3 regions of the Geodermatophilus maliterrae genome follow, and region 3 is predicted to be linked to each of the others. Evidence: riboswitches for the same ligand, from Rfam matches in the RefSeq annotation. Region 3 holds a riboswitch; each other region holds the start of a gene.
What was found. A riboswitch is a leader RNA that binds a small molecule or an ion and turns the genes downstream of it on or off. The one in region 3 is predicted to bind S-adenosylmethionine.
Positions count from the first base shown of each region.

Region 1: linked by a shared signal. The riboswitch ahead of thrC (threonine synthase) and the one ahead of purU (formyltetrahydrofolate deformylase) in region 3 are both predicted to bind S-adenosylmethionine.
Region 2: linked by a shared signal. The riboswitch ahead of ABQ292_RS05905 (bifunctional o-acetylhomoserine/o-acetylserine sulfhydrylase) and the one ahead of purU (formyltetrahydrofolate deformylase) in region 3 are both predicted to bind S-adenosylmethionine.

Region 1 is NZ_JBFNXQ010000060.1:25,005-28,271, reverse strand. Features, by position in the region: gene ABQ292_RS17390 (ABC transporter permease) at 1-271, shown strand, start outside; gene ABQ292_RS17385 (HAD family hydrolase) at 268-1,089, opposite strand; SAM riboswitch class I at 1,150-1,272, shown strand; gene thrC (threonine synthase) at 1,285-2,586, shown strand; gene ABQ292_RS17375 (cold-shock protein) at 2,799-2,999, shown strand.
Region 2 is NZ_JBFNXQ010000011.1:49,609-52,875, reverse strand. Features, by position in the region: gene metX (homoserine O-acetyltransferase MetX) at 1-607, opposite strand, end outside; gene ABQ292_RS05905 (bifunctional o-acetylhomoserine/o-acetylserine sulfhydrylase) at 633-1,925, opposite strand; SAM riboswitch class IV at 1,968-2,084, opposite strand; gene ABQ292_RS05900 (hypothetical protein) at 2,150-2,443, opposite strand; gene ABQ292_RS05895 (acetyl/propionyl/methylcrotonyl-CoA carboxylase subunit alpha) at 2,496-3,267, opposite strand, start outside.
Region 3 is NZ_JBFNXQ010000005.1:38,413-41,679, forward strand. Features, by position in the region: gene ABQ292_RS02875 (alpha-hydroxy-acid oxidizing protein) at 1-217, opposite strand, end outside; gene purU (formyltetrahydrofolate deformylase) at 387-1,259, opposite strand; SAM riboswitch class IV at 1,490-1,565, opposite strand; gene ABQ292_RS02885 (antibiotic biosynthesis monooxygenase) at 1,791-2,411, shown strand; gene ABQ292_RS02890 (amidohydrolase family protein) at 2,525-3,267, opposite strand, start outside.

The sequences.
Region 1 (3,267 bases), on a different contig from region 3:
CTGGCTGTCCACGGTCACCGACGCGCCGCTGGCCGCCGTCGGCGGGGCGGTGTTCACCATGTTCGTGTTCGCGATCCTCGACCAGGTCGAGCAGCTCGGTGACATCCGCGACTGGTTCCCGACCGCGGAGGAGTTCGCCTGGACCGACCTGCTGCAGACGCCGGTCGACTCCTCGGACCTCTTCCGCGGGGTGGTGCAGGCGCTGGTCTACGCCGCCGTCTTCACCGCGCTGGCCTTCCGCCACTTCTCGAGGCGCGACGTCACGTCCTAGAGGGACGCGCGGATCGCCTGGGCCCAGCCCTCGCCCATCGCGGCCCCGGTGACCGTGACGTTGGGGACGGCGGCCAGCAGCGGCGCCATGCCGTCGACCTCGGCACCGTTGGCGGTGATGAACAAGCGCGCGACGGCGGGCGCCATCTCCAGGTCGCTGACGCTGTCGCCGACCGCGACGGCGTCGGCGGGGTCGAGTCCGCGGCGCTCGAGGTCCCAGGCGATCGCCGCACCCTTGGAGATGCCGCGCGGCATGAGGTGGTAGACCCGCGCCAGCTGGCCCTCCGGCGCCAGCTCCAGCCGGGCGGAGGCGGGGATGGCGCCGTTGTCCTTGAGCGTCAGCCACCCCACACCCCGCTCGGCCAGCCACGCGTCGACGGCGAGCGGGTCGACGTAGCCGCGCAGCAGCGCGTCGCCCTCGTGGGTGGTGTGCCAGGGCGCGTGCCACTCCAGCCGGCCGGGGTGCGCGGCGCAGAGGGCCTCGACGACGCCCAGCTCGGCCATGACGTCCATCGGCGTCCGACCGGCGTACCCGGCGGGCAGCTCGCCGGTGAGGTGGTGGCGCGCCCGGCCGCCCTTCCACGTGACCAGCGACCCCAGCTCGGCGATCGCGCCGTCGGCGGCGAAGATCCGCCCGGCCTCGGTCACCTGGTCGGCGGTGCGGCCGCTGACGATGACCAGCGGGACGCCGGCGTGGTGCAGCTCCAGCAGCGCGGTGGCCGGCTCGGCGGTGGGCTCGCCGCCGACGGTGTGCCAGAAGGACCCCCGCGGGCCGACCATCGTGCCGTCGAGGTCGGTGTAGACGATGCGCGCTGCCACGTCCTCAGCATGGCCGGGCCCGGGCGGGCCGCCGGGACCCGGGTAGAGTCGGCGGCGTTCCACTCATCCAGAGGGGCAGAGGGACACGGCCCGGTGAAGCCCCGGCAACCGCGCTGCGCGAGCGGCGAGAGGTGCCAATTCCGTCCCGCGCGGCTCGACGGCCCGCCGCGGGGAAGATGAGGAGGTAGTCGTCGCATGACCCTGACCGCTCCCGGTTCTCTGCAGGCCGACTCCAGCGCCGGCGGCCCGGTGCCCCCGAGCCCCGCCCGAGGCCTGGTCTGTCGCAACTGCGGCGCCACCTTCGGCCTCATCGCCGAGCACGCCTGCGCGCAGTGCTTCGGCCCGCTGGAGGTCGACTACGACCCCGAGCGCATGCGCGCGGTGACGCGGGAGCAGATCGAGGCCGGCCCGCAGAACATCTGGCGCTACGCCGCCCTGCTGCCGGTGGGCCAGGACCCGGCCGACCGTGTCTCGCTCGACCCGGGCATGACGCCGCTGGTGCGCGCCGACCGGCTGGCCGCCGAGCTCGGCGTCACCGGCGGGCTGTGGGTCAAGGACGACTCGGCCAACCCCACGCACTCCTTCAAGGACCGCGTGGTCAGCCTCGCGGCCACCGCTGCCAAGCGGCTGGGCTACGCCAAGATCGCCGCTGCCTCCACCGGCAACCTGGCCAACTCGGTGGCCGCGCACGCCGCCCGCGTCGGGCTGCCCTCCTACGTCTTCATCCCGGCCGACCTCGAGCCGGGCAAGGTCGTGCAGTCGGCGGTCTACGGCCAGACGCTGGTCGCCGTCGACGGCTCCTACGACGACGTCAACCGGCTGACCAGCGAGCTCGCCGAGACCGACGAGTTCGAGGACACCGCCTTCGTCAACCAGAACGTGCGGCCCTACTACGCCGAGGGCTCCAAGACGATGGGCTACGAGATCGCCGAGCAGCTGGGCTGGCGGATCCCGGCCCAGGTCGTCATCCCCATGGCGTCGGGCTCGCTGCTGACCAAGGTGGACAAGGCCTTCCGCGAGCTGGTCGCCGCCGGCATCGTCGAGGCCACCGAGTGGCGCGTGTTCGGCGCCCAGTCGGCCGGCTGCGACCCGATCGCCACCGCGTTCGACAACGGCTGGGACGTCGTCAAGCCGGTCAAGCCCACCGGCATCGCGAAGTCGCTGAACATCGGCAACCCCGCCGACGGCCCCTACGCCCTCGACGCCATCCGGCGCTCCGGCGGCGCGGTCGGCCGGGTGGGCGACGCCGAGATCGTGCAGGGCATCCGCGACCTCGCCCGCACCACCGGTGTCTTCGCCGAGACCGCGGGCGGGGTGACCGTCGCCGTCCTGCGTCAGCTGGTCGAGAGGGGCCTGCTCGACCCGGCGCAGGAGACCGTCGTCCTCAACACCGGTGAGGGCCTCAAGACCCTCGACCCCCTAGAGCCGGTCGTCGGCCCCACGCACCGGGTCGAGCCGTCGCTGCGGTCGGTGCGGGCGGCCGGGCTCATCCGGTAGGGGCGTAGGCTCCGCGTCGGCGCCGGTCCGGGCGGGTGACCACACCCCCCGATCGGGCCATGTCCGCTGCACCGGGTGACTCCCCAGGCGGCTCCCGCTGTTGTACGTTCTCGCGCGGTTGTCAGTTCCACGTTCGTGTCCGACGGGCGGAAGAGCTGTACCCGGCCCCCGGAACCCGGGGTCCGTCCGCACGCACGATCGTGGGAGCACACGTGGCACAGGGCACCGTGAAGTGGTTCAACGCCGAGAAGGGCTTCGGCTTCATCGCCGTCGACGGCGGCCAGGACGTCTTCGTCCACTACTCGGCCATCCAGATGGACGGGTACAAGAGCCTCGACGAGGGTCAGCGGGTCACCTTCGAGGTCGTGCAGGGCGAGAAGGGTCCCCAGGCCGACGCGGTGCGCACCGCCTGAGGCCGTCCGCTCGCAGCCGAGGCCCGGTCCCCAGCAGGGGACCGGGCCTCGGTCGTCCCGGGGCGGGAACGGTCCGCCGCCACCCCCCGTTCTTGCACTCGGCAGGGGCGAGTGCCAGACTCTCGATTGGCACTCGACAGTGCCGAGTGCCAATCAGGTCGGAACGGTGAGGCACTGGAGCGCGGGCCACGTGAGCGTCCGCGGCGCCGGTGTCGTCCGTCGCGGGCGCCGGTCCCGGCCGTGCAGCGATCCATGCATGGAGGACATC
Region 2 (3,267 bases), on a different contig from region 3:
CGGTCGCGGCCGCGCCGGAGGCGAGGAAGAGCAGCCCGTCGACCCGGTCGGGCAGCGCGACCGCCCACTCCAGCGCCCGCATCCCGCCCATCGACCCACCGACGACGGCGGCCCAGCGGCGGACGCCGAGCGCGTCGGCGAGCGCGGCCTCGACCAGCACCTGGTCGCCCACGGTCACCTCGGGGAACCGCGAGCCCCACGGCCGCCCGTCGGGCGCGGTCGACGACGGGCCGGTCGTGCCCTGGCACCCGCCGAGCACGTTCGCGCAGACGACGAGGAACCGGTCGGTGTCCAGCGGCGCCCCCGGCCCGACCAGCGTCGACCACCAGCCCGGCGTCGGGTGGCCGGGTCCCGCGGGCCCGGTGACGTGGCTGTCGCCGGTCAGCGCGTGCTCGACGAGCACCGCGTTGCCGCCGTCCGGGGCCAGCGTGCCCCAGGTCTCGTAGGCGACCCGGACGCCGGGCAGCACCCCGCCGCGCTCGAGCCGGACCGGTCCGTCCAGGTCGAGGAAGAGCCGGTCCCCCGAGGGGTCGCCGTCGCGCCACCCGCCGGTGCGCGGCGGGGTGCGGGACGCCGGGACGTCCCGCACCCGGAACGCTCTGCTCATGCGGACCTCGCGAGCTCGGTCCTGGCTACGCGCCCTTGGCGGCCCGGAACCCCGCCTCGAGGTCGGCGAGGATGTCGTCGATGCCCTCGAGCCCGGCGGCCAGGCGCACCAGGCCGGGCGTGACGCCCGTGGTCCGCTGCTCCTCGGGCGTCAGCTGCGAGTGCGTGGTCGACGCCGGGTGGATGACCAGACTGCGGACGTCACCGATGTTGGCCACGTGGCTGTGCAGCTCCAGGCCCTCGACGAACCGCCGGCCCGCCTCGATGCCGCCGCGGATCTCGAAGGCGAGCACCGCGCCGGCGCCGCGCGGGGCGTAGCGCTGCTGGGCGGCGTGCCACGGCGAGGACGGCAGCCCGGCGTAGTGCACCGACTCGACCTCGTCGTGCCCCTCGAGGAACTCGGCGACCCGCTGGGCGTTGGCCACGTGCCGCTCCATGCGCAGCGACAGGGTCTCGATGCCCTGCACGATCAGCCAGGCGTTGAACGGGCTGATCGCCGGGCCCAGGTCGCGCAGCAGCTGCACCCGGGCCTTGAGGGCGAAGGCCGGCGCACCCAGGTCGGCGTAGACGACGCCGTGGTAGGTCGGGTCCGGCGTGGTGAAGCCCGGGAACCTCCCCGACGTCCAGTCGAACGTGCCGCCGTCGACGATGACGCCGGCGATCGCGGTGCCGTGCCCGCCCAGGTACTTCGTCGCCGAGTGCACGACGACGTCGGCACCGTGCTCGAGCGGGCGCACCAGGTAGGGCGTGGCGATGGTGTTGTCGATGATCAGCGGCACGCCGTTGCGGTGCGCGACCTCGGCGACGGCGCCGATGTCGAGGACGTCGCCCTTCGGGTTGCCGATCGACTCCCCGTAGAGGGCCTTGGTGTTCTCGCGGACCAGCGACTGCCAGTTCCCCGGGTCGTCGGGGTCCTCGACGAAGGACACCTCGACGCCGAGCTTGGGCAGCGAGTGGTGCAGCAGGTTGTAGGTGCCGCCGTACAGCGACGCCGAGGCGACGACGTGGCTGCCGGCCTCGGCGACGTTGAGCAGCGACAGCGTCTCGGCCGCCTGGCCGCTGGCCACCGCGAGCGCCGCGACGCCGCCCTCGAGCGAGGCCACGCGCTGCTCGAGCGCGTCCTGCGTCGGGTTCATGATCCGCGTGTAGATGTTGCCCAGCTCGGCCAGCGCGAACAGGTCCGCGGCGTGCTGGGTGTCGCGGAACTGGTAGCTCGTGGTGGCGTAGATGGGCAGCGCGCGGGCGCCCGTCGTCGGGTCGGGACTGGCGCCGGCGTGGATCTGCCGGGTCTCGAAGCTCCAGCTCTCCGGGTCGGTCATGCGCCGTCTCCTCTCGTTCCGGAGGACCTGCGGCGTACAGGTGCTCCGCCCTTGCCGGGCGGCGGGCGCCGCTCGGCCGGCTCTTCCCCTGGGAGCACCTCAGACGGAGGAGAGGTTGCCGGGCAGCCAGCCAGGTGCTTGTCGCTGCCTCTCGTGAGCCCGCGCCGATCCTAGGAGGTCGCTGCCCCGCTGGTCAGCCGGGGGGTGAGGCGGCGGTCGGGGGGTCAGCCGAGACCGCGGTGGGCGGTCCACAGCTCCCCAGCCCGGGCGGCGGCCTCGGCCACCAGGGCGGCGAGCTCCTCCCGGTCGGGGACGGGGAACGAGACGTACGTGCCGCGACCGCCGGCGACCGGCCGGCCGTAGGCCTTCGCCGCGAGGTGCCCGTCCCGGAGGAGCCGGACGTTGAGCGTGGTCAGCAGGAACACCTCGCCGCGTCGGGTGTCCGTCCAGCGGAGGTCCTCCGGGATCGTGACGTTGATCGCCAGGGCGCTCACGTCGACGGCGACGTCGCTGCTCATGGGCGCATGGTGGCACGCCGGCGGACACCGGCTCCCGCTGCGTCTGCCGTGCTCAGGCGGGGGTGAGCCGGGCGAGCACCTGGTCGAGGGCCACCTGGTCGCCGGCGGCCACGAGCAGCTCGACGACGCCGCCGGCCGGGGCGCGCAGCGTGTGCTCCATCTTCATGGCCTCGACGACGACCACCGGGTCGCCGGCCGCCACGGTCTGCCCGTCGGTGACCGGCACCGCGATCACCGAGCCGGGCATGGGACTGGTCAGCTCCGGGGGGTGTGCCGCGGCCGTGTCGGGCCGGAGCACCACGCGGCGGGCCCGGCGCAGCTGTGCGGTCGCGCCCTCGGCGTGCACCCACAGCGCGTCCCCGTCGTCGGCGACCAGGCAGCGGGACCGCACGCCGCCGCGGACCAGCGCGAGGCCGCCGTCCTCGGCCGTGCAGGACAGCGGCCCGGCGTCGGCGCCGTCGACCGTGGCGCGCGCCGCGGCCGGCGTGCCGGTCAGCGTCACCGTGCGCGGCTGCCCGCCGGCCTCGAGCCGGACGACGAAGGGTGCGGCGTCGCCGAGCCGGAAGCCGGTGGGCGTGCTCCACGGGTCGGTAGGGTCGGCCGCGGCCCAGGCGCCCAGCCACACCGACGCCGCGGCGGCGAGGACGGCGAGCTCGGGCACCGGCGGGGCCGCGTAGGCGGCCGCGACCCGGTCGAGCAGCGCGGTGTCGAGGTCCCCGGCCCGCACGTCGGGATCGGCGAGCAGGTGCCGCACGAACCCGACGTTCGTCGTCACCCCCAGGACGGCGGTGCCGGCCAGGGCGGCGTCGAGCGCGGTCAGCGCG
Region 3 (3,267 bases):
GTGCGGAGTGCTGGCGCCCGAACAGCGTCGTCCGCTGGTCGCGCACGGACACGTCGCGCAGGTAGCGGGGGCGGAGCCGGACCGCGGTCAGACTGTCGCGGTTGCGCGCCAGCAGGGACTCATCACCGGCGCCCCCTTCGAGGTGGTCGTAGAGCACGGCGGGCAGGACCCGGCGCGACTTCCGCCGGTAGTCCTCCACCGTGACCAGATCGGTCATGCTCCGCCGTCCGTCCTCCGCCGTCCGTCGTCGGCCGTGGCCGGCTCGAGACTTGCCGGTGATGTGGGAACGGTCGCCCGCGCACGCCGTCCGAGCGGGCAGCGACGGCTCCAGCCGGGCCCGGTCCGCATCCGGGAGCGCCCTCGACCGGCGCTGTCGCGTCCGGCGCTCACTCGAAGACGACGGTCCGGTTCCCGTGGATGATGACGCGGTTCTCGGTGTGCCAACGCACAGCGTGCGAGAGGGCCCGGGTCTCGGCCTCCCGACCCCGGGCGGCGAGCTCCTCCGGGCTCAGCGAGTGGTCGACGCGGATCATCTCCTGCTCGATGATCGGGCCCTCGTCCAGGTCCGCGGTGACGTAGTGCGCCGTCGCACCGATGAACTTGACACCGCGGGCATGCGCCTGGTGGTACGGACGGGCGCCCTTGAAGCTCGGCAGCATCGAGTGGTGGATGTTGATCGCCCGGCCCTCGAGCTGGTGGCACAGGCCGTCGGAGAGGATCTGCATGTAGCGAGCCAGGACCACGAGGTCGACCCGCTCCCCACGCACGATGTCGAGGAGCGCCGCTTCGGCCTCGGGTTTCGTCTCGCGGGTCACCGGGATGTGCCGGAAGGGGACGCCGTAGAAGTCGGCGATGCCGTTCAGGTCGGGGTGGTTGGACACGATCGCGACGACGTCGAGGTTGAGCTCGCCGATCGAGTTGCGGAAGAGGAGGTCGTTGAGGCAGTGCGCGTACTGGCTGACCATGATCAGCACGCGCTGCCGCTCGGCCGCGTCGGCCATCCGCCAGGTCATCCGGAAGTGCTGGGCCGTCTCCTCGAAGGCCCGGCACAGACGGGCGAAGTCGAGTGGAGCGCCGTCGACGTGCGCGAACTCGACGCGCATGTAGAACATGCCGCTCGCGGCACTGTCGAACTGGTGGCTCTCGACGATGGTGCACCGCTCCTGCACGAGCAGTCCGGACACCGCGTGCACGATGCCCGGGGCATCCTCGCAGGACAGCACCAGGACGCCGTGCTGAGCGTCGGCGGGCCTCGTCATCACGCCTCCTCCCAAGGATCCGTTCCCCGGAGCCGATCGGCCCGCCGCATCCGGGTCGACCCCGGCGACCCGGTGGGACCACTGAGCCGGGTCGTCGAGGACCGGTGCTCCCCGAACCTAGTCACCGGAGGGGTGTGACGGATGCCGCAGATGACCTCTCCCGGATGGCAGGACGTGTCGTCTCGGCCGCGACAATCGACGTGGGCGCGGCGTCCTGCGGTCGGCGAGCCGTCGCCATCCGGGCGCCCCGCAGCAGTCGGGGGGTTGCCGGCCGGCGAGCCGGGGCTCCGTGCCGGCACTCACGACCTGGCGGCACGGTGGAGGCGCCGGCGGCCGAGGCGGCGACGAGGTGCGCCGTCGGCGGGTCGACCGGTGGACGGCCCGGCAGTCGGCGACGCCTCCCCTCCGATGGCCCCGGCGTCTCCGCGACCGTGTTGCTCCTCGCACGAGGACGTGGGCACCCTGTGCCGATCAGCGCTGCCGCTGGGGCACTGCCGACCCGCGCGAGCACCCGGAGGACGAGTGACCGAGATGTACGCCCGATCGACCACGATCCACGGCGACCCGCGGTCGGTGGACGCCGTGATCGCCTACGTCGGTGACGAGGTCATGCCGGCGGTCGGGGGGATGGATGGCTGCGTGGGCCTGTCGATGCTCGCCGACCGCGACTCGGGCCACTGCATCGTCACGACGTCCTGGCGGGACGAGGCGGCGATGCGCTCCAGCCGGGAGGGCGTCCGGTCGTCCGCGGAGCGCACCGCCGAGATCCTCGGTGGCCGGCCGGAGGTGCAGGAGTGGGAGATCGCCGCGATGCACCGGGTGCGCGAGGCCCAGCAAGGGTCCCGATCCCGCGTCACCTGGCTCCGCACCGAGCCCGACGCCGTCAACCGTGCCGTGGACGCCGTCCGTCTGTCACTGATGCCGAAGCTCGACGACCTACCCGGGTTCTGCAGTGTCAGCATCATGGTGCGCCGTGCTGACGGGCTCACCGTGGCGGCCGTCTCCTACGACAGCCGGGCGCACGTCGAGCAGGCGAGCGAGGGGGCGCGGGAGTTCCGGGAGGAGTTCGCCCCCGCCATGGGCATCGAGGTCGTCGCCACCGCCGAGTTCGACGTCGCGATCGCGCACCTGCGGGTACCCGAGACGATCTGACCGTCCGGTGGGCGACGACCGGCCCCCGGTCCGACCGGGACGCGACGGAGACCGTCTCCCGGCCCGTGACGTGCCGATCGACGACACCCACGTCGGTCCCGCGGGGCGTGCGGTCACCGCCCCAGGGCCTGCAGCGCCGCGTCGAGCCGGGGGTAGACGCGCCTGACGTTGCCCTCGAAGACCGCGGTGCGCGCCTCGTCGTCGAGGGCTGACGCCTCGACGTAGCGTCGGGTGTCGTCGTAGTGGTGGCTGGTCCGCGGGTCGACACCACGCACCGCGCCCACCATCTCGGACCCGAAGAGGACGTTCGAGGTGTCCACCACGTCCAGCAGCAGGTCGATCCCCGGCTGGTGGTAGACGCAGGTGTCGAAGAAGACGTTGCCCATGACGTTGGACTCCACCGGCGGCTGTCCGAGCATGTCGGCCAGCCCGCGATACCGGCCCCAGTGGTAGGGCACCGCTCCCCCGCCGTGCGGGATCACCAGCCGCAGGTCCGGCAGGTCGGTGAACAGGTCACCCTGGACGAGCTGCATGAAGGCCGTCGTGTCGGCGTTGATGTAGTACGCGCCCGTCGCGTGGAACACCGGGGTCGCCGAGGCCGAGACGTGCACCATGGCCGGCACGTCGAGCTCGACCATCGCCTCGTAGAACGGGTACCAGTAGCGGTCGGTCAGGGGCGGAGAGGTCCAGAAGCCACCGCTGGGGTCGGGGTTGAGGTTGCAGCCGACGAAGCCGAGTTCCTCCACGCACCGGCGCAGCTCGGCGATCGACGCCTGCAGGTCCGCGCCCGGCGACTGCGGCAGCTGGCAGACGGGGACGAACCGGCCGGGGTGGAGGGTCGCCACGCGGTGCACGA